DNA from 3 places in the Lysinibacillus sp. NPDC048646 genome. Region 3 is predicted to be linked to each of the others. Evidence: riboswitches for the same ligand, from Rfam matches in the RefSeq annotation. Region 3 holds a riboswitch; each other region holds the start of a gene.

Region 1 (7,606 bases), on a different contig from region 3:
CGAAGAGCATTATTGATAAAATCACGTATATAAACAAATATCTCTTCACGCTCTACCTCATGAAATAGATTATGATAGCACTTCGCCCATTCTTTAAATTGAAATTCAGTAAATTCCTGTTGATGTAGCCAAATACGTGTCTGTCTCGTTTCAGTAATGCCATCCTTTTCTCCTGTCATAACAAGCATTGGCATATTCGGAAACTCTGCCTTAGACATGATGACTAAATTGCGCATCATTTGTTGTAGTTCACGATACCATTTTACCGAGACAACTGACTTAAAGGGAAAATCATCTTTCATTTCATTCCTACCTTCCACATTGCGCGTCAATTTTTCAAATGTAATATCATGTGTTATTTTGACATTTGCCGTTAAGGCACTTAGGCTTGTTAAAGCATTAGACATTTTCCCTGGCAGTAACTTCAAGTTCAGCCAAGGTGAGGTTAAAACAATCCCTGCACACTCATATTTTCTTTTGTGCATCGTATGTAATACTAATGTTGCACCGAGGCCATGTCCTATTAAAAAAACAGGTAAATCATATGAAAAGGCATTTTCAATTAGATGCCTTGTATATTTATTATATTCTTTAAAGTCTTCATCATGGACACGCGCAAGTGTTGCGTTTGCGCCATGATTCGGTAAATCTCCCATGACTACGTGGAAGCCTTCCATTCTAAGTTTTTCTATAAGCCATGCATACCAGCGGTGATTTTCATAAGCACCATGAAGTATAGCAATCACAGCTTTAGCGTTTCCATCAGCTTCCCATTTCCACATTCACATAGTCCTCCTAAAAAATAGTTACACAATGATTATAACTAAATATATTTCACATTTTAATTTTATATTTCCAATAAGTTGCGTATTTGATACGATAATATTACATCAAAGAAAGAAAAGAGGCGATTTCTATGATCTATCCTTTTAAAGATAAATCACCAACAATCGATCCATCTGTTTTTATTGCCGACTATGCGACCGTTACCGGCGACGTTACGATAGGTGCTGAAACGACAATTTGGTTTAATACTGTTATTCGAGGCGATGTATCTCCTACGATTATTGGTAAACGCGTAAGTATACAAGACCTTTGTTGCTTACATCAAAGTCCAAAATACCCGTTAATTATCGAAGATGAAGTAACAGTTGGTCACCAAGTCACTTTACATAGCTGTACGATTCGAAAAAATGCCTTGATAGGGATGGGCTCAATTATTTTAGATGGGGCAGAGATCGGAGAGGGTGCATTTATTGGTGCTGGCAGTCTTGTACCTCCAGGCAAAGTCATTCCTCCTAATAGCTTAGCATTAGGACGTCCAGCAAAAGTTGTACGTGAATTAAATGCTGAAGACAAAGAAGATATGGAACGTATCGTTCGCGAATACGCAGAAAAAGGGCAGTATTACAAATCCTTGCAAAAATGAATTCTAATGAAAAAGAAGGGGTCTAAGAAATATTCTTAGTCCCCTTTCCTTTTAAGAAAGTATACCTTTATGAAAACATATCTATGCTTTTTTGAAAAGCGACTTATAGACTAGCTTTCTCTTTTAATGCGTCAGCCTTGTCAGTATTTTCCCAAGGCACGTTTAAGTCTGTACGACCAAAGTGACCATAGGCTGCAGTTTGTTTATAGATAGGGCGACGTAAATCAAGCATTTTAATGATACCAGCTGGACGTAAATCGAATAGCTCACGAACCCATTCTACGATGTCGCTTTCTTTTACTTTGCCTGTCCCAAACGTGTCTACTGCGATGGATACAGGCTGTGCTACACCAATGGCATAGGCAAGCTGTACTTCAACACGTTCTGCTAAGCCGGCTGCAACAATGTTTTTTGCTACGTAACGTGCTGCATATGCTGCTGAACGATCCACTTTTGTAGCGTCCTTACCAGAAAATGCACCACCACCATGACGAGCATAACCACCGTATGTATCGACGATAATTTTACGACCAGTAAGACCTGCATCACCTTTTGGTCCACCGATTACGAAACGGCCTGTTGGGTTGATGAAATATTTCGTATTAGCATCTAGTAATTCACTCGGAACAACTGGTGCAATTACTGATTCTTTTAAATCTGCTTGAATTTGTTCAAGTGTTGCTTCTTCATCATGCTGAGTTGAAATAACAATTGTATCCACACGAACAGGAACATTATTTTCATCATATTCAATCGTCACTTGTGTTTTACCGTCCGGACGTAAATATGCTAATTCACCTGATTTACGTACTTCTGTTAAACGACGAGACAATTTATGCGCTAAACTTATTGGTAACGGCATAAGTTCAGGCGTTTCGTTACAAGCGTACCCGAACATTAGCCCTTGGTCACCTGCTCCAATGGCTTCGATATCTGCATCTGTCATAGTACCTTCACGTGCTTCTAATGCTTGGTCAACACCTAGCGCTATATCAGGTGACTGCTCACCAATCGCCACTAGTACAGCTAGGTTTTCAGCATCAAAACCATATTTCCCACGTGTATAGCCAATTTCAGCGACAGTATCGCGGACAATGCCTTTAATATCTACATAAGTAGAAGTAGTAATTTCCCCTGCTACTAATACTAAGCCTGTTGTTACAGTTGTTTCACACGCTACACGTGCATTTGGGTCTTCTGCTAAAATGGCATCTAAAATGGCATCCGAAATCTGATCACAAATTTTATCTGGATGTCCTTCTGTTACACTCTCTGATGTAAACAGTCGACGGTTTGTCATTTGGTTTCCCTCCTATTACTCTTACAAATAGTATTTGCGAAATTAATACGGTACTCATTACCCACATGTCAAGTTCGCCCCTAAAGGGTTGAACTCCAAGCCGTTGTTGCTGTCGTTTCACTTTCGCACAAAAAAACAGTTGTTGCTGTCGTTTCACTTTCGCACAAAAAAACAGTTGTTGCTTTTAACACGAGGATTTCGAAAGATCCGTCATTATAATAAGGAAAGAAGTGCATATACTTACCTTTACATTCATTTTTACAAATAAAAAAATCCTTTTCTCACGTGTACTATACATGAGGAAAGGAATAATGACTTCGTAACCTTTCACTCTTATCGTTCAAGGGTTTTCCCCTTGCATCAGGTTGGCACCAACGCATGTCGTGAAATAGTTCATGCAGGTTGCCGGGTTTCACAGGGCCTGACCCTCCACCAGCTCGGGATAAGAGTATCCGTTCAATTTCTCATCTTACGTAAAAGGTAGAACGTTGTCAATCGTTTTATGTCGTTTTCTTGAAAAGTAATAAAATCACAAAAATAATTTCTGAATTAGTATAGATTATTTAAGCAATTGTGTTATACTATTTTTGAAATTAAGAAAAACTCCCTCGAACACAAGGGAATACTATAAAAAAGGATGGTATTTAATCGATGAATTCAGTAGAAATTGCAAACGAACTGAAGGAATTATTAAGCGGCGGGAACATTAACGTTCAACTTTCAGTACCACAATTAGTTGAAAAAGCTACATCTCGTGGTGAAGCAATGTTAACAGTAGATGGCGCAGTGCGTGCAGAAACTGGTAAATACACTGGTCGTTCACCTAAAGATAAATATATGGTAGAAGAAGCAGATACAAAAGATAAAATTGACTGGGGAAAAGTAAACCGACCAATTTCGTCTGAAGTATTTGACAATTTATATGTAAAAGTTGTCAAGTATTTAAAAGAACGTGACGAATTATTCGTATTCAAAGGATTTGCTGGTGCTGACAAAGACTCACAACTTGGCATCCAAGTAATTAATGAATACGCATGGCACAATCTTTTCGGTCATCAATTATTTATCCGTCCAACAAAAGAAGAATTAGCTTCTCATGTTGCTGACTTCACAGTTATCTCAGCTCCTAACTTCAAAGCAGATCCTGCAGTCGATGGTACAGCTTCTGAAACTTTCATCATTGTATCTCTTGAAAAGAAAATCATCCTTATCGGTGGTACTGAGTATGCTGGTGAAATGAAAAAATCTATTTTCGGTATTATGAACTACTTATTACCAGAACAAGGTATCCTTTCAATGCACTGTTCAGCAAACGTTGGTGAAGCTGGCGATGTAGCATTATTCTTCGGCTTATCTGGCACTGGTAAAACAACATTATCAGCTGATGCTGACCGCAAATTAATCGGTGACGATGAACATGGTTGGTCTGATAACGGCGTATTCAACATCGAAGGCGGTTGCTATGCAAAAACAATCAACCTTTCTGCTGAAAATGAACCAGAAATCTACAATGCTATTCGCTTCGGTTCTGTTTTAGAAAACGTAGCAGTTGACCCAGAGACTCGCGTATGTAACTATGATGACGGTTCTTTAACAGAAAATACTCGTGTTGCTTATCCAATCCAATACATCGAAAATATTGTTGATCCGTCTGTTGCAGGTCATCCAAAAACAATCGTCTTCTTAACAGCTGATGCATTTGGTGTATTACCTCCAATCAGTAAATTAACAAAAGAACAAGCAATGTATCACTTCTTAAGCGGTTTCACTTCAAAACTTGCTGGTACAGAACGTGGTGTAACAGAGCCAGAACCAGTATTCTCTACATGTTTCGGTTCTCCATTCCTTCCACTTCCAGCAACTGTGTATGCTGAAATGCTAGGTCAAAAAATTGATGAGCACGGTGCACAAGTATTCCTAGTAAATACTGGTTGGACTGGAGGCGAATACGGCACTGGTAGTCGTATGAAGCTTTCTTACACGCGTACAATGGTACATGCTGCAATCGATGGGAAATTAAACAACATAGAAACAATTCAAGATGCTGTATTCGGTTTACACATCCCAACAGCTGTTGAAGGTGTACCAACAGAAGTGCTTAACCCACGCGATGCATGGGCTGATAAAGCTGCTTATGATAAAAAAGCTGCTGAACTTGCTGGTCTATTCAACGACAACTTCAAGAAATTTTCAAACGTATCTGAAGCCATCACAAAACTTGGTGGGCCATTAAAATAAGTTAGACGCCAAGAGGAGACGAATACATTCGTCTCCTCTTTTTCCTTTATAATGATCTCACAAAATCATAAATAGCCTGATTCATATCTGGCTGTTTATCGCCTACCATGGAGTAATGATTGCTCGATGTTACAAACGTTTGAATATTTTTTGTATAGTTCACTGTATCTTGAAATAGCGGTTCTGCAAACAATGCAGGTAATGGGCCAATTGCACCGGTCGCCATCACTAAAAGCACAGGACTCGCAACTTTTGCTGCTATTGCCTTCGGATCATAATCTGCAAAACCTTGCAAATCCTCATTTATATTTTGGACATGCATTCTACTCTTCCAAATACCATCTATCTCGACAACCTCGTACAACACCGCTTGCTCAATCTCTTCAGACCATGTGATACCTAACATTGTATATAATTGCTGCATTTCTTGTAAGTACTGGTCCTTAAACAAATACGTTTTGTGCAGTCTACCAAGTGAGGGCTGTAGTATTGCACTAAGTGCAGGGTCAATTTTACATGCCCCATCTAAGTAAATTACTCCTTTCACATGTGGATGCTCACTAGCAATAATCGATGTGATAAATGCACCCATTGAATGTCCGATAAGTATCGGCTCGTTGATTGCTAGCTTTTCTAGTAATATGGATACATCTTTAGCATGTTGTAATACAGAACTCGTTTCTGATGGGTCACTTTCCCCTCGCCCTGCCAAATCCACAGATACCGTTTTAAAGTCTGCTTTTAACAACTGAACTAAATGATAAAAATTATGCTGATGTCCAGTTAAGCCGTGTAAAAATACAATGGTATTGTCTCCTTGCCCATCAAGTGTAACCGCCAAATCTCTTCCACCAACATCCACAAGTAATTGCTCCATTCCTTCACCCCTTCTAATAATAGAAAATTCTAACAAATTAATGATAGCACGAGAGAAAGCTAAATAAAAAGCGGAAGTACAAAATCTTTCTTTTACTATCACTGAACATAATTAAAGGCAGTCTCAAAAGACGATTTTCTTCGCTTCAACGGCTACCTTATCTTGGTTATATAATTCTTTTTTCTTTCGCACCTTTCAGCCACATTGGAAACTCATCAAGTAATTGCTCATATAAGCGTTCATCAGTTATCGTTTCCATACTATCTAGATGAAAGAAATTGGCGTTATCAATGAAGCGCCCCTCCATCGAATCTAGTTTACGTAAAACATCAAAGTTCGAATCCCCTATACCTACAAACTGCCAAAATAGCGGTTTAGTAGATGATTCTACAATGAAGCGTTTTATCCCATTCTTACATCCACCATCATTAATAAAAACAATAAATGCAGGATCTTGACTTGGCTCTTCATTCACATATTTTTTTATAACATCTTCCATAACAAGTGGCTCATCATTTCGCCCAAATTTATGTACACCTACATTATTTAGAATTTCACGCTCAACATATCCAACAAAATCTTTTTCTGTTACTGCTGGTAATCTTGAAAATTCATTATCATATACCCAGACATCCAATGCCCCGTCATCATCAAACTGACTCGCGACTGCAAGTACTCGTTCTACAGCTTCTTGAACGACTCCCTGACGATAAAGCTTACGCATAGAATCTGAAATGTCTAGTACTATTCCAACACGTGCTACAACTCCCTTTAAATTCTTTTTCTCTAATACGAGCTTAGCAGTTTGCTTTTTCAAATTAATGGAACTCACTTCACAACACCTCCAATAGTAAATATATTACAATTGAATTATATATCATTCCTATAAATTTGGAAATACACATTAATTTTCTACAAAAGAGGGGACTGTCCCAAAAGTCCTTCAAACAATAACAATCGTTTCCTATATGGCAAAAACCCGCTTCGCATTCCGCGGGCAAGGCACGAGCCACATCAGGGCAACAGTTTTTTTTGTGCGAAAGCGAAGCGTCAGCAACAGGTTTTTTTTGTGCGAAAGCGAAGCGTCAGCAACAGGTTGTTTTTTGTGCGAAAGCGAAGCGTCAGCAAGATAAATTGTCAAGGAGGACGTGACAATTTTAGCCTTCGTTCCCCATAATCTTCCTGTTGGGTCTCTGCCCTAGCTTTTCCAAAGAAGTCTACGACGATTTTTACTTTTTGGACAGCCCCCATACTATTTATTGTACCTTCATCCAATTACATAGCATTCGTACTACTAATCGATTCACCTCAGAAGGGAAAAAGTGTGTAAATTTTTCATAGTACCATGTCTCATAAATTTTTTGAGCGTCCTTTAAATAAAATTCTAGTTGTCTTGCATGTTCAATATCAACATTTTCATCGCGTAGTCCATGAATAATGAGGACAGGTGCTGTAATATGTTCGACCTCAAATAACGGGGTCCTTGCATCGTAAGCTTCAGGAGCACGATTCGGGGTGCCTCCTACAACACGCTTCATCATACGTCGCATATCTGTACGCTCCCAATATGTTGCGGTTGCATCAGAAACACCTGCCCATGTGACCACAGAAGTAATATCCTTTCGTAAAATGGCTGTCCAAAGTGCCATAATCCCACCACGTGAAAACCCAAATACATGGATATTATCATTACAAAATCGTTTTAATACATCTACACCATAAACGGCATCGAAACGATCTTGACCCGCAAATTCATCGCGAC
Region 2 (7,606 bases), on a different contig from region 3:
CGTCATATTATTGAAATGTTTAATGGTAATATAGATGATGATTTTTATACAAGACGCATTAATATTGCAAAAGTACATGTACACATTGGACTTAGAACACAATGGTATATTTGTGCTTTCCACGATTTAACCATGTCATTTATAGACTTAGTAGAAAAACATGTAGAACATCCGATGGACCAATTCAATACGATACGTGCTATTTCTAAGATTTCAAATTTTGAACAACAACTTGTCTTAGAATCATTTGAGAATACAGTTGTACAGCTTAAGGAAAATGTAGAACGAGGAAAAGAAGAGGTCGAGAAAAAAATTGTTGAGTCTTCAGAAGGGCTTGCTACGATCTCTCAGGAAACAAATGCTTCCTTCCATCTTTTGAATAGGCAATCTGATGAAATTAAGCAACTGGCGAAAAAATCTCTTCAAGTGTCCACTTTAGCGGAAAGCCAGGCGCTAGAAGGACGGGAACGATTACAAAATCAATCCATGAATATGAATAATATTATTCATTCACTCGATGATATTACAGATAACATTGAGCAATTGTCAGATATGTCGAAGGAAATGGAATCAATTATGAATGTTGTAACAAATATTGCGAACCAAACAAACCTACTAGCATTAAATGCTGCGATTGAAGCAGCTCGAGCTGGAGATGCAGGAAAAGGCTTTAGTGTTGTGGCAGATGAAGTACGGAAATTATCAGATCAAACGAAGGAATCTGTCACAGCGGTTGCGGGATTATTGCAGAAAACGAATGAGCGGACAGATAAACTCGTTCATTCACTTAGTAATATTCAGGAAGAAGTAGCGTCTGGTGAAGAAAACATGGTACAGACTGAAGGTCAATTCAATAAAATATTGGATGCTATGACAGAAGCAAAATGTCAAAATGACCTTATGGAAAAGGAAGTACAGGCTGTTGCAGAGATTTTAAGTGAGCTTGGACTTTCTTTTAACGAAGTAACAAATTCGGCCGACAAATTAGCGAACTTCGCCCAAAATATTAACTTAAACTAGAAATTTAACTGCTTTTGTCACAGAAGATGGAGCTAACTAAAAGATGAATGAGGCTGGGACAAAAGAGAAAAAGTGTTAGATTGACTGAGGTCGATCTAGCACTTTTTTGCTGTAAGCGTTGATGTCCGCTACGGCGGACGCTTTCCAGGGGCGTGGCCTGAGCCTGTAGTCTCAGGCGTCGCCACCTTCGCTACCATCAACTAGTGCTCTCTTCTAAATTTTCCTTCATTTTAGATAGCAAAAATTTAATAACGCCTTTGCTCCTCTTTCTTAAAATTTAAAGTTATGTCCCAGCCTCGTTTTTTTGGATATAAAGGTAAAAATCCTTTGACTGAAATGTAGCAACAGGTGCAATTTTATGAAACGTTAACTTCAGAAAGGCAGGAGTACGAAATCCTGTAGGGAAGATAAATGGAACGGTGGCTAAAATAATCTCAACCTGTGACAATTTATCTGGGCGGATACGTAACGTCAATGAAGCTGTCAGCAGCACACGGCTTGTCCCCCAGAAGTGTAGCAAAATTTATTATAGAGGAAGAACATTGTAATAGTTCAGCGTACTTTTTTGAAGGGCTCCATTTTTGCTAAATTTGTAAAGGGTTTAACGTAATTCTTAGCGAAAAAAGTTTATACTGAATGGAGAGAAATAAAGAAATAGGGGCGGTTAAGATGAAAACAGTGGTTGTATTAGGTAGCGGTATTACAGGATTGTGTACGATGCATTATTTACAACGCCAGGTGAAGCAAAAGGGCTTGGATGTAAAACTAGTGCTCATTGAAAAAAATGCATACTTAGGTGGCAAACTCCATTCTGCATATGAGCAAGGCTTCATCATGGAAACAGGAGCAGATTCCATCGTGGCTCGACATAAAGGAGTCATGGAGCTCGTGCAGGAGCTTGAGTTTGAAGAAGAACTTGTATTCAACGAAACCGGTATATCTTATATTTATACAAATAATGAATTACATGCCATTCCGGCAGACTCGACATTTGGTATTCCAATGAGTCTAGCCTCTCTTGAAGCTAGCACACTTGTATCAGCAGCAGGAAAGCAAGAAGCATTGAAAGATTTAACAATGCCAAATGAAGGTTTTACAAAAGAAAGCTCCATTGGCGAGTTTTTAACATACTATTTAGGCGAGGAACTTGTGAAAAATCAAATAGCACCAGTGCTAGCTGGGGTATACTCAGGGAATTTAAATCAGCTATCCATTGGCTCAACGTTACCGTACTTAATCGACTATAAAAATGACTATGGAAGTGTGATCAAAGGCTTTGATGCGAATCGCGAGCAATTTGTAAAAGCTACAAATAAAAAATTTATTTCATTTAAAAAAGGTTTGTCATCACTTATTGACCGACTTGAAGAAACGTTAACGGATGTAGAAATTGTCAAAGAGATAGCGACAACACAGGTGAAGAAAGAGGAGGGCCACTATGGTGTTACGTTAGCAAATGGTGTAACGATTGAAGCAGATCATGTCGTCTTAGCATTGCCTAACGAGGCTGTACAATATTTATTGCAAGACACGTCATTAAATAATTATTTTGAAAAATTTAATACCGCATCAGCGATTACGATTTATTTAGGCTTTGATGTACCGGATGCTGTCCTCCCAGCAGACGGAACGGGCTTTATTGTGTCACATAATTCGAATTTACAATGCAATGCGGCAACATGGACGAGCAGAAAATGGCAGCATACATCAGCAGACAGTAAATTACTTGTACGATTGTTTTATAAGAGCATTAACCCTGCCTATGAGGAATTATGTGCAATGACAGATGAAGAATTGGCTGTTGTAGCACTAGAGGATGTACGAAAAAGCTTAGGTATTGAGGAAAACCCAACTGTTGTGAATGTTACGAAATGGATTGATCAAATGCCAAAATATGATTTAGCTCATCAAGAAGCATTAAAAGGATTAACAGCTGAACTTGCAGAAAGATATCCTAATTTATCAATTGCAGGTTGTTCTTATTTCGGCGTAGGGATCGGTGCTTGTATTCAAAATGGTAAAAAAATCGGTGAAGAGCTAGCTGAAAAATTATCTTAAGTTTTAGGGAAAACTCAAAAAACATTTATTTCGTGTGAAAAATCCTTTGTTACGTGAAATAGTCTTGACTCTATCGTTTGTAAACGATATGATTCTTTTAATTATTTAAAAAATTCATACTACATTCTTATCAAGAGAAGCTGAGGGACTGGCCCTGCGACGCTTCAGCAACCAACTTCGTGTCAGGTGCTAAATCCAGAAGACCTTTTTGGTCCGAAGATGAGAAGGAAAAAACAATTACGATTCGTTAAAGCCTTCTTTTTTTGTGAAAGAAGGCTTTTTATATTTTTATTTTGAAAACAAGGGAAGCGAGGTTACGTTTTATGGGATTGCTTGAAAAGTTAAAAACACAAGTCTTAACAGCAGATGGTGCAATAGGCACTGTACTATATGGTTATGGTTTGGAGTACTGCCACGAAGAAATGAATGTACAACGACCAGAATTAATTGAAAAGATTCATCGTGAATATATTGCGGCTGGCGCTGATATTATCCAAACTAATACATATGGTGCCAATGCGATTAAATTAGCTCGATATGGGTTAGAAACACGTGTGCAGCAGTTCAATGAAGCAGCGATTACGATTGCCAAGCGTGCAGCAGCAGATGGTGGACAATTTGTACTTGGTACAATCGGAGGAATCCGTGGTATTCGTAAAAGTGATGCAACATTAGAAGAAATTTTAATGACTGTTGAAGAACAGGCAACAGTGTTACTTGCAGGTAATCCAGATGGCCTTTTACTAGAAACGTATTATGATTTTGAAGAGTTAACAGCATCATTATCCATGTTACGGACAAAAACAAATTTACCGATTATTGTACAAGTATCCATGCATGAGCCGGGGATACTGCAAAACGGGATGACATTAAATCATGCCTTACATGAGTTAGAGACACTTGGTGCGGATGTGGTTGGTGTTAACTGTCGATTAGGCCCCCATCATACAATTCAAGCATTCGAAGGGGTAGAGCTTCCTGATAAGGCATTTATGTCAGCATATCCGAATGCTTCTCTATTAGATGTGGAGGATGGACGTGTCGTATATGAGTCAGAAGCAGATTACTTTGGTCGAGCGGCAGTTGCTCTACGAAATCAAGGCGTACGTTTAATCGGTGGTTGTTGTGGGACGACACCCAAGCATATTGCTGCAGCTAAAAAATACTTAGAAGAGCTAGCACCTGTTGAAGAAAAATATGCAAAGCCAGAAAAGGTTGAAATCGTTCGTGAGGCAGAACCCGCAACGTATGAGCCGTTACATGAAAAGGTCAAACGTGAGCGTTCTATCATTGTAGAATTAGATACACCAAGACATTTAGAAATTGACGGTTTTATGGATGGGGCCAAAAAGCTCTACGATGCAGGCGCTGATGTGGTGATGATGGCAGATAATTCTTTAGCATCCCCGCGTATTAGCAATATTGCGATGGGCGCTTTGCTTAAGGGAACACAAGGTATACGACCACTGACGCATATTACATGCCGCGACCGTAATTTAATTGGTCTGCAATCGCATTTGATGGGCCTAAATGCACTTGGGATTCATGATATTTTAGCAGTTACTGGGGATCCGACAAAGGTGGGCGATTTCCCAGGTGCGACAAGTGTTTATGATGTATCCTCAATGGAACTTATACAACTTATTAAGCAGTTGAATGAAGGAGTATCATTCTCTGGAAAGCCACTTCGTAAAAAGGCTAACTTCTCGGTAGCGGCAGCATTCAATCCGAATGTACGTGTATTGGACCGTGCCGTGGTACGATTAGAGAAGAAGATTGAACATGGTGCAGATTACTTCATTTCACAGCCTGTGTATACGAAGGAAAAGATTGTAGAAATTTACGAGGCAACGAAGCATTTAGACGCACCGATTTATATTGGAATTATGCCCGTTACGAGCTATAAGAGTGCAGAGTTTTTACACCATGAAGTGCCAGGTATTAAATTATCTGAGGATGCATTAGCACGCATGAAGGCTTGTGGTGACGATAAGGATCGTGCAACGTTAGAAGGAATTGAGATTGCAAAAGAATTAGTAGAAGTAGCGGCGGAATATTTCAATGGTATTTACTTAATAACACCATTTTTACGCTATGATATGACGCTAGAGTTGATGCAATATATTGAGCAATTGGATGAACAGAAAAAAGGGGTACGTATAGATGGCTAAGCACTTAATTGAAGAGCAACTAGAGAAAAGAATTTTAATTCTTGATGGCGCAATGGGTACAATGCTACAAAATGAAAACTTATCTGCAGAGGATTTTGGCGGTGAGGAGCTTGATGGTTGTAATGAGAATCTTGTGCTAACAAGACCGGATGTACTGGATAAGGTTCACCGAAAATATTTAGAAGCAGGTGCAGACATTATTTGTACAAATACGTTTGGGGGTACACCAATCGTATTAAATGAATATAATCTTGGCGCAAAGACCGAAGAAATTAATAAGCGTGCTGTGGAAATTGCTCGTAAGGTTGTGGATGAGTTTTCGACACAAGCATGGCCTCGTTTTGTGGCCGGAGCGATGGGACCGACAACCAAAACATTATCCGTAACCGGTGGTATTACATTTGATGAGCTTGAGGAAAACTTCTATGTGCAGGCGAAGGCATTAATAGAAGCAGGTGCAGATCTTCTTTTACTAGAAACGAGTCAGGATATGCTGAACGTAAAGGCTGGGACACTAGGTGTGTCACGTGCCTTTGAAACTACTGGAAAAGAAATCCCGGTGATGATTTCAGGTACGATTGAACCAATGGGAACAACACTTGCAGGTCAAACAATTGATGCATTTTATATTTCAATTGAGCATATTAAGCCGTTATCAGTTGGCTTAAACTGTGCAACAGGTCCAGAGTTCATGACAGACCATATTCGTTCACTTGCAGAGCTTTCTACTGGCTATATTAGCTGTTATCCAAATGCAGGCTTACCGGACGAAGAAGGTTGCTATCATGAATCACCAGAATCACTTTCGCAGAAATTAAAAGGCTTCGCTGAAAAAGGTTGGTTGAATATTGTCGGTGGTTGTTGTGGGACTACACCAGCGCATATTGCAGCTATCCGCGAGGCAATAAAAGATGAAAAACCACGTCAATTACCTGAAGCGACACACGGGCATGTTGTATCTGGTATCGAGCCATTAGTCTATGACGATTCCATGCGACCATTATTTATTGGGGAGCGGACGAATGTTATTGGCTCACGTAAATTTAAAAACTTAATTATAGATGGTAAGTTTGAGGAAGCAGCAGAAATTGCCCGTGCGCAGGTGAAAAATGGCGCGCATGTTATCGATATTTGTTTAGCAAACCCTGACCGTGATGAATTAGCAGATATGCGTGGTTTCATGCAAGAGGTCGTGAAAAAGGTGAAAGTGCCACTTGTAATTGACTCAACAGATGAAAAAGTGATTGAGGAAGCGTTGAAATTCTCTCAAGGTAAGGCCATCATTAACTCCATTAACCTTGAGGATGGCGAGGAACGTTTTGATGCGGTTATGCCTCTTGTGAAAAAATATGGTGGCTCATTAGTTGTCGGTACAATTGACGAACAAGGTATGGCGGTAGATCGTCAGCGCAAGTTAGAAATTGCCGAACGTTCTTATCAATTATTAACGGAGAAATGGGATCTAGCACCAGAAGACATTATTTTTGATCCTTTAATGTTCCCAGTTGGTACAGGAGATGAGCAATATATTGGTTCAGCACTTGAAACAATTGAGGGAATTCGACTAATCAAAGAAAAAATGCCAAGAGCATTGACAGTGCTCGGTGTTAGTAATATTTCATTCGGTTTACCACCAGTAGGTCGGGAGGTTTTGAATGCCGTCTATCTATATCACTGTACACTAGCTGGCTTAGATTATGCGATTGTCAATACGGAAAAGTTAGAGCGCTATGCGTCGATTCCTGAAGAGGAAATTAAGCTTGCTAACGATTTATTATTCAATACGAATAATGAAACACTTGCAGTATTCACCGATTTTTATCGTGATAAGAAGAAAGAAAAAACTGAAGCGGATATTCCAAAAACAGTGGAAGGTCGCTTAGCTTACTATATTTTAGAGGGTACAAAGGAAGGGCTAATTGAAGATTTAGACGCTGCTCGTGAAATTTATGATGCACCACTTGATATTATAAATGGTCCATTAATGAAAGGGATGGCTGAGGTAGGTCGCTTATTTAACGATAATCAGCTCATCGTGGCGGAAGTTCTACAATCAGCAGGTGTTATGAAGGCAGCAGTAGCACATCTTGAGCAATTCATGGAAAAAGATGAAGAAAGCGCAGGCAAAGGTAAAATGGTGCTTGCTACTGTAAAAGGCGATGTGCATGATATCGGTAAAAACCTAGTGGATATTATTTTAAGTAACAACGGCTTTAAGGTAGTGGATCTTGGCATCAAAGTTACACCAGCGCAGTTAATCGAAGCCGTTCGCAAGGAGAAGCCTGATTTCATCGGACTTTCTGGCCTACTTGTAAAATCTGCACAACAAATGGTTATTACCGCACAGGACTTTAAGG
Region 3 (7,606 bases):
TTGCAGGAAAGCCCAGAGTACGCATTTTGCCAGCGGTAGGATGCTGATAAGAAAGGACCATACCACGTTCTAAAATATGTGGGTCATTTAATGTTTGCTCGTATGAATAGATAGGGCTTGAAGGGACGCCGTATTTGTCTAATAGCTGTAACCAATGCGTTGCGCTGTGTTTCAAGAGTTCGCTTTCGATGTCTGCTTCTAATGTTTTCACATTTTGAGCACGTAAGTAATTTGTTGCAAATAACGGATTGTCTAACCAATCTGGTCGATTCACGACGTTGGTTGCGAAAATTTCCCACAGCTTTTGATTACCAGCACCGATTAAAATATAGTCATCCTTCGTTTTAAAGCCTTGATAGGGTGCGGATACACGATGTGCGGTGCCCGTACGTTCAGGCAATTCACCTTTGCCGAAATAAGCAGCAGCTTCCCAAACGGTCCAAGCAAGTCCAGATTCTACAAGTGATACATCCACATATTGTCCTTCCCCTGTTCGAAGCTTATAAATATAGGCCATTAATATAGATTGTAGAGCTGTTTGAGCTGCAGCAATATCATTAACTGCAAAACCAACTTTGACAGGTCTGCCATCAGGTTCACCCGTCATATGCATTAAGCCACTAAGTCCCTGTGCCATAATATCGTAGCCGCCTTTTTGACTATAAGACCCTGTTTGTCCATAGCCCGAAATGGAGCAGTAGATAAGCCCGGGATTGATCGCTTTTAATGTATCATAATCAATACCAAGTTTTTTTGTCACACCGGGACGATAATTTTCTACAAGAACATCTACGGACTGAATCAGCTCTTTGAATAAATCTAATCCTTCAGGCGTTTTTAAATTGATACAAACACCTTTCTTATTACGGTTGACCATCATATACATATGACTTTCTTCATTAATGAAGGGGCCCATTGACCGAGTATCGTCTCCATGTGGATATTTTTCAATCTTGATGACTTCGGCACCCATATCCGCCAACACCATTGTGCAATAAGGACCGGCAAGTACTTGTGATAAGTCCACTACTTTTAATCCTTCTAATGCTTGTTTCATTTGCCATCAACCCCATTATTCTTCACCAAAGTGACATTGCGCAAAGCCTTCACAGAAGTAGCACCTGCTAATGCAATTGAAACTTTTAATTCATCATATAAATTCGTCATTACTTTTTCGACGCCTTGTTGTCCAGCAAGTGCTAGTCCATAAACGAAAGGACGACCAATTGCTACTGCATCAGCCCCTAAAGCCAGTGCTTTGAGCGCATCCATGCCGCGGTAAACACCGCTGTCTAAAATTACAGGGATTTGTCCATTCACCACGTCAACAATTGCAGGAAGTGCATCAAGCGAACCAATGACACCGTCTAATTGGCGACCACCGTGATTTGAAACGATAATACCATCTATGCCGTTTTCTACAGCTAATTTTGCATCTTCAGGATGTAAAATACCTTTTAGCAAAATAGGTAATGTTGTACGGCGTTTTAATTCACGCACATTTTCCCAATTCAATGTAGGGTGGAACACATTTTGCAACACACCTTGCACATAAGATTCAAAAGAATCATCAGGCAAAGAGGCCATAAAAACAGGATCATTGACATAATTTCCGCGTGCATAACCAAGTTTTAAAGGGGAGAACTGATTACGTACATCTTCCTCACGCCAACCGAGCATAACTGTATCCACAGTTAAGACAATTGCTTCAAAGCCGGCAGCTTCTGCCCGACTAGCCATGCTATAAGCAATTTCTTCATTGGTCGACCAATATAATTGGAACCATTTCGTCGCATTTGGAGCTGCTTGAGCGACATCTTCAAGCGCGTAACTAGAAACCGTACTTTGAATATAAGGAATATCTAATTCATCTGCTGCTCGAACGACAGCCAGTTCGCCATCTTCATGTGCCATCTTATTCATACCAACAGGTGCAAATAACAATGGTGTTGGATATGTTTTTCCAAATAATTCAATAGATGTATCAATGTTCGATACATTGTTTAAAAAGCGTGGGATGATAGAATATTTTTCGAAAGCGGCTCGGTTATTACGTAAAGTTTGTTCGCCACCTGCACCAGAGCGCACATAGCCATAGGGGCCCGCATCGATTTTTTCAGCAACAGCCTTTTCTAAATCGGCAAAGGAAATAGGGAAGGGGGCTTGTGCGTTAATATTTTTTAATAGTAAATCGCCATTTGTTGTGTTTGTCATCTTTACTACCTCGCTTATTTATTGAAAATGGGCTTTCTTTTATTTAAAAATGCTTGAATGCCTTCGTTGTAATCTTCAGAGCTAAATGAATCAAGAATTATTTGTGCTAACTCTTCGTTTTCTTCGGTCTCGCCATCTACAATCGCTTGAATAATTTTTTTAATGCCAGCATTGGCAACAGATGATTTACTTAATAAATGATTGGCAAACTGTAATGTTGCTTCTTCAATTTGTTCTGACTCATGTAATGCTGTAATTAAGCCAATATTTTTGCCTTCTTCAGCTGTAAAGATATTGGCTGTATATAAAATCTCTTTTGCTTTCGCAACGCCGACAATATTGATTAGTCTTTTTGTACTTTCAAGGTTATAGACAATACCAATGTTGGCAGCTGTAATACCAAGCTTACTTTTTGGCGTCGCTAGTCTGAAATCACAAGCATTGGCTAATTCCAAACCGCCACCTATAGCTAAGCCCTGTATCATTGCAATTGTAGGCTGTGGGAATTTATAGAGTGCATCAATAGCTTTCAATGCTAATTCGTTGTAAGCTTTAGCGTTTTCAGCTGCATAACGAATATCTAAAAATTCACGAATATCAGCGCCTGAGCAAAAGGCAATGTCATTTACGCCGCGCACAATCAGTACTTTAATAGAAGAATCTTCACGTAAACTTTCAAGGTTATCTAAAACGGCTTGGAACATTTCTCTCGATAAAGAATTACGTTTATCAGGACGATTTAAAACTAACGTAGCAATATAGCCATTTCTCTCTACATATATTTCGTTTGTCATGCGAATCCTCCTACTAATCTTTCTTTAGTTTTGCAGCAAAACGGTTACCAAGTGATTGAATACTTTGGACAAGAATAATTAAAATAAAGACGGTTGCATACATCACATCAACTTCATAGCGTAAGTGACCGTAACGGTATGCTAAGTCACCTAGTCCACCAGCACCAACCATTCCTGCCATTGCAGTTGCCCCAATCAGACCGACTGTAGCAATTGTTAAACCTAAAATAATAGATGGACGAGCTTCACGTAGTAATACATGCCAAATAATATGACGACGTTTAATACCCATTGCTGTATAAGCTTCCACCACGCCAGCGTCCACTTCTAAAAGCGCTGTTTCCATTAAACGAGCAATATAAGGGGCAGTATAGATGACAAGTGGTACAATAACACCTTTTACGCCAATCGTTGTCCCTACGATTATCTTCGTAAATGGAAGGATGAAGAATAGTAAAATGATGAATGGTACAGAACGGACGATATTAATGAGTAAATTGACAAGTTGATACAAAAATTTATTTTCAAAGGATTGTCCAGGGCGTGTTAAAACGATTAAAAGCCCTAAAGGAATCCCGATTAAAATGGAGAACAATAAAGAAATACCGACCATTTGAAAGGTTTCAATCATAGATTTCCCAATAATGTGTGACCAATCTGTAAAGAAGTTTTGAATGCTATCCATGTAGTTCGCCTCCCAATTCCTCAATGGCTACGCCGTTTTCTGTGAAAAACGTAAGTGCTTTTTGTACGATATGTACTTCACCGTTTAAATGGACAACGATATTACCGACAATGCCATTTTTTAATTCAATAATATTGGCTGTTAAAATGTTTGGCTGTACATCATAAATTTTGCTTACTTCGGCAAGTAAAGGCTTTCCAGTACTTTCGCCTAAAAAAGTTAAACGAATGACACTGCCTGAAACATTTAACTGTTTGATTAGCGTAGGGGATAAATTACGTTGTGAAATAGTATTTAAAAATTTTCGAGTCGTTGGATGTTGGGGTCTTGCAAAAAGCTCAATAGCAGAGCCAAACTCTACGACTTTACCAGCCTCAAGAACCGAAACGTCATCGCAAATCTTTTGTATAACATTCATTTCATGCGTAATTAGCAAAATCGTAATGCCAAGCTCACGGTTGATTTTAAGTAATAGCTCCAAAATAGCATCAGTTGTTTCAGGATCAAGTGCACTCGTTGCTTCGTCACTTAGTAAAATTTCTGGCTCTTGTGCAAGTGCGCGAGCAATCGCGACACGTTGTTTTTGACCACCTGATAATTGACTTGGATAGCTATCTAATTTCTCTGTCAGGCCAACAATTTCAGCGTACTTAGCAACACGATTTTTCACTTCACTGTCGTTATAACCAAGCAGCTTTAACGGTACGGCAATGTTGTTGTAGACTGTTGCTGTTTTTAAGAGATTAAAATGTTGGAAAATCATGCCGATTTTTTGACGTGTTTGGCGAAGGGCATTTAATGAAAGCGTTGTAATATCCACGTTATCAATAAATACTTTCCCAGCTGTAGGACGTTCTAATAAGTTCACGCATCGTATGAGTGTACTTTTACCGGCACCACTGTAGCCGATAACCCCATGAATTTCACCTTTTTTCACATGAAGATTAATGCCATCAACCGCTTTGACAGTACCTTTTTTTGATTTGAATTCTTTTGATATATTTTGTAATTGAATCATGTGATTTCTCCTTCCTAAAGGAAAAAGTTACCGTTTAGACGGTAACTTTTGTCGTGTTATATTACCAGCTTGCTATTACAGAACCATCAAATTCTTGCTCAATAAATTTACGTACTTCGTCCGATTGATAAGCATCAACGAACTTTTTAATCGTTGGGTCTTCTTTGTTTTCAGCACGCACAACAATGTAGTTTACATATGGTGAGTCAGTAGATTCTAAAAGAATGGAATCTTTTTTAGGATTGATACCAGCATCTAATGCGAAGTTTGTATTAATAGCCGCGACATCTACTTCACTTAATTGCTTTGGAATTTGTGCAGCTTCTAATTCAATAAATTTGAAGTTCTTTTTGTTTTCTTCCACATCGTGAATAGATGCTGTCAGGCCAGTGCCTTCTTTCAATTTGATATAGCCTGCTTCTTGCAGAACGAATAGGGCACGAGCTCCGTTCGTCGGATCATTTGGCAATCCAAATGTTGCACCGTCAGGAATTTCATCTAATGATTTATATTTTTCAGAGTATACACCCATTGGATTTAAAATTGTTTTTCCAACAGGCACTAAATCTGTATCATGGTCTTTGTTAAATGTATCTAGAAACGGTTCATGTTGATAGCTGTTCGCATCTAAATCACCTTGTGATAATGCAGTATTCGGTAAAACGTAATCAGAGAATGATTTTAATTCAACCTCTAAGCCATTTTCTTTTGCTACTTTCGCAGCTACCTCTGCAATTTGTTCGTGTGGGCCAGATGTTACGCCAACTACGATTTTATTTTCGTTAATAGCCTCACCATTACCTTTGCTGTCTTCCTTACTACCGCAACCGACTAATGCCACTGCTAATGTGAGACTTGCTAAACCTACTAAAAATTTGCTTTTCTTTTTCATGAAAAATTACCTCCAAAGTTGTTTTATCGGTTTTTGAAAATAAAAAAAACTCTCTTATAAACTTAAGAGAGGCTCATGAAAAGATGTCCTCTCTTATCTTTCAAACGAATATCGTTTGCAGGATTTAGCACCTTCCCAAAAAGGGGGGTTGCCGAGCTTCATAGGGCCAGTCCCTCAGCTACTCTTGATAAGAGATTTATAGTATTTTTGTAAATCCGATAGAACTAATATAATTTATAGGTTATATTAAGTCAATAAATATTTTTAATATTTTATAAAATTAAACTATATTAGATTTAGTGTTAAGGGGATAGAAACTGCCTGTAAAGACGTGAGTGCTGGGCGTGAAAGTCCCCCGTTCTATGTAAATATAATTTATTCAGGGGGAAGAGGTAAATCTATGTCTGTAAGAGTTAATTATGGGGTAGGGTCATTTGGGAAGGTTATTAGTGCACGCATCTTAATGGGGACAGATATCATTGAGGGAATTGAGGCTGTATGTGAAGAGAACGAAATTGAATCAGCAACAATTGTTAGCTGTATCGGTAGTTTTCAAAAAAGTAATTTTGTGTATTTAGTCCCGGATGAGACATCTAAAATCAAAGTACGTTTTAGTGAAGTAATTGAAAAAGAAGGGCCACTTGAATTTATTCAAGGTTCTGGCGTTATCTGTAAGCGGGATGGTGTATATGAAACCCATTTTCATGGATCGATGAGTGATCAATGGGGAGGTGTGTCTGGCGGCCATTTTGTTAAAGGTGGGAATCCCGTCATTACCGCAGATGTTGTTTTAGCAGAAGTACGGGGTGTACAGCATATCCGACGTTTCGATGAAGAAACGGGACATGTTCAATTTTATCCGTTAGAAGAGGGATTAGAGAGTCCACGAAAAATAAGTAAATAGATAAGAAAAACCGTCCAATAGGTGTAAAACACGCTGATTGGACAGTCCATCATTTTACTTAAATAAATTTAATTTCTCAATTCTAATGATAGCTTCACGTAAACGTTCTTCGCTGACAAGTAAGCCAACACGGACATAGCCTTCACCATAATCACCAAAGCCATTGCCCGCGGCAACGGCAATATCAGCGTTGTCGAGTAACAGATCAGCAAATTGCTCACTTGTATAACCTAGTGGAACAGGTAACCATGCAAAGAATGAGCCTTTTGGTGCTGTAACCTGCCAGCCAATTCGTTTGGATTCTTCTATGAGAACGTTTCGACGACGCTCGTAGGTTGCTCTTAGCTCAATTGCACAATCTTGCGAGGAAGTAAGTGCTATTGCGGCTGCCTGCTGAACAGCAGGAAATTGGCTACAAAATAAATGATCTTGAATGATATTGATAGCTTCAATTATTTTAGCGTTCCCAACGGCAAATCCAATGCGCCAGCCGGCCATATTAAATGTTTTAGATAACGTATACATTTCAATGCCGACATCTTTAGCGCCCTCTGTTTGCAGGAAGCTGACAGGTTTATTGCCATCAAAGCCAATTGCCCCATACGCAAAATCATGTGATACGATGATGTTATGTTCTTTAGCAAAACGAACTGTTTCTTCAAAAAATTCTTGTGTCGCTGTACCACCAGTGGGGTTATTCGGATAGTTTAAGTAAAGTAACTTGGCACGGGCTTTTACTTCGCCTGACAAAGCCTTATAATCAGGCAAGAAGTCGTTTTCCGCAAAAAGCGGCATGACATCAAAATTTACATTACCTAGTACAACGCCAGATAAATAGTCAGGATAGCCTGGGTCGGGTAATAGCATATAGTCGCCAGGATTTAAAACAGCCAGAGGTAGCTCAACAAGGCCAATTTTTGTACCACCAAGAATGGCTACTTCTGTATTAGGGTCAATGTCGACATTGTATTCACGTTTGTAAAAATCAGCTGCAGCTTGACGCAATTCTGCTATACCTCGGAATGGAGAGTATTTATGATGTTGCGGATTTTCGGCTGCTTCTTGTAAGGCTTTGATAATGTGTGGTGGTGTAGGCTGG

What was found. A riboswitch is a leader RNA that binds a small molecule or an ion and turns the genes downstream of it on or off. The one in region 3 is predicted to bind S-adenosylmethionine.
Region 1: linked by a shared signal. The riboswitch ahead of metK (methionine adenosyltransferase) and the one ahead of ACQKII_RS07245 (MetQ/NlpA family ABC transporter substrate-binding protein) in region 3 are both predicted to bind S-adenosylmethionine.
Region 2: linked by a shared signal. The riboswitch ahead of ACQKII_RS18715 (bifunctional homocysteine S-methyltransferase/methylenetetrahydrofolate reductase) and the one ahead of ACQKII_RS07245 (MetQ/NlpA family ABC transporter substrate-binding protein) in region 3 are both predicted to bind S-adenosylmethionine.

Annotation. Positions count from the first base shown of each region.
Region 1 covers NZ_JBNNLZ010000009.1:125,960-133,565, forward strand. Annotated here, with positions in the region: gene ACQKII_RS12175 (alpha/beta hydrolase) at 1-782, opposite strand, end outside; gene ACQKII_RS12180 (gamma carbonic anhydrase family protein) at 917-1,429, shown strand; gene metK (methionine adenosyltransferase) at 1,533-2,729, opposite strand; SAM riboswitch class I at 3,060-3,178, opposite strand; gene pckA (phosphoenolpyruvate carboxykinase (ATP)) at 3,381-4,967, shown strand; gene ACQKII_RS12195 (alpha/beta fold hydrolase) at 5,014-5,844, opposite strand; gene ACQKII_RS12200 (vWA domain-containing protein) at 6,011-6,676, opposite strand; gene ACQKII_RS12205 (alpha/beta hydrolase family protein) at 7,101-7,606, opposite strand, start outside.
Region 2 covers NZ_JBNNLZ010000021.1:31,352-38,957, reverse strand. Annotated here, with positions in the region: gene ACQKII_RS18730 (protoglobin domain-containing protein) at 1-1,020, shown strand, start outside; gene ACQKII_RS18725 (hypothetical protein) at 1,304-1,513, opposite strand; gene hemG (protoporphyrinogen oxidase) at 1,690-3,078, shown strand; SAM riboswitch class I at 3,203-3,304, shown strand; gene ACQKII_RS18715 (bifunctional homocysteine S-methyltransferase/methylenetetrahydrofolate reductase) at 3,402-5,249, shown strand; gene metH (methionine synthase) at 5,242-7,606, shown strand, end outside.
Region 3 covers NZ_JBNNLZ010000004.1:145,843-153,448, forward strand. Annotated here, with positions in the region: gene ACQKII_RS07220 (CaiB/BaiF CoA transferase family protein) at 1-1,057, opposite strand, end outside; gene ACQKII_RS07225 (alpha-hydroxy acid oxidase) at 1,054-2,214, opposite strand; gene ACQKII_RS07230 (enoyl-CoA hydratase/isomerase family protein) at 2,229-3,008, opposite strand; gene ACQKII_RS07235 (methionine ABC transporter permease) at 3,022-3,693, opposite strand; gene ACQKII_RS07240 (methionine ABC transporter ATP-binding protein) at 3,686-4,711, opposite strand; gene ACQKII_RS07245 (MetQ/NlpA family ABC transporter substrate-binding protein) at 4,773-5,603, opposite strand; SAM riboswitch class I at 5,694-5,797, opposite strand; gene ACQKII_RS07250 (PPC domain-containing DNA-binding protein) at 6,004-6,507, shown strand; gene ACQKII_RS07255 (pyridoxal phosphate-dependent aminotransferase) at 6,562-7,606, opposite strand, start outside.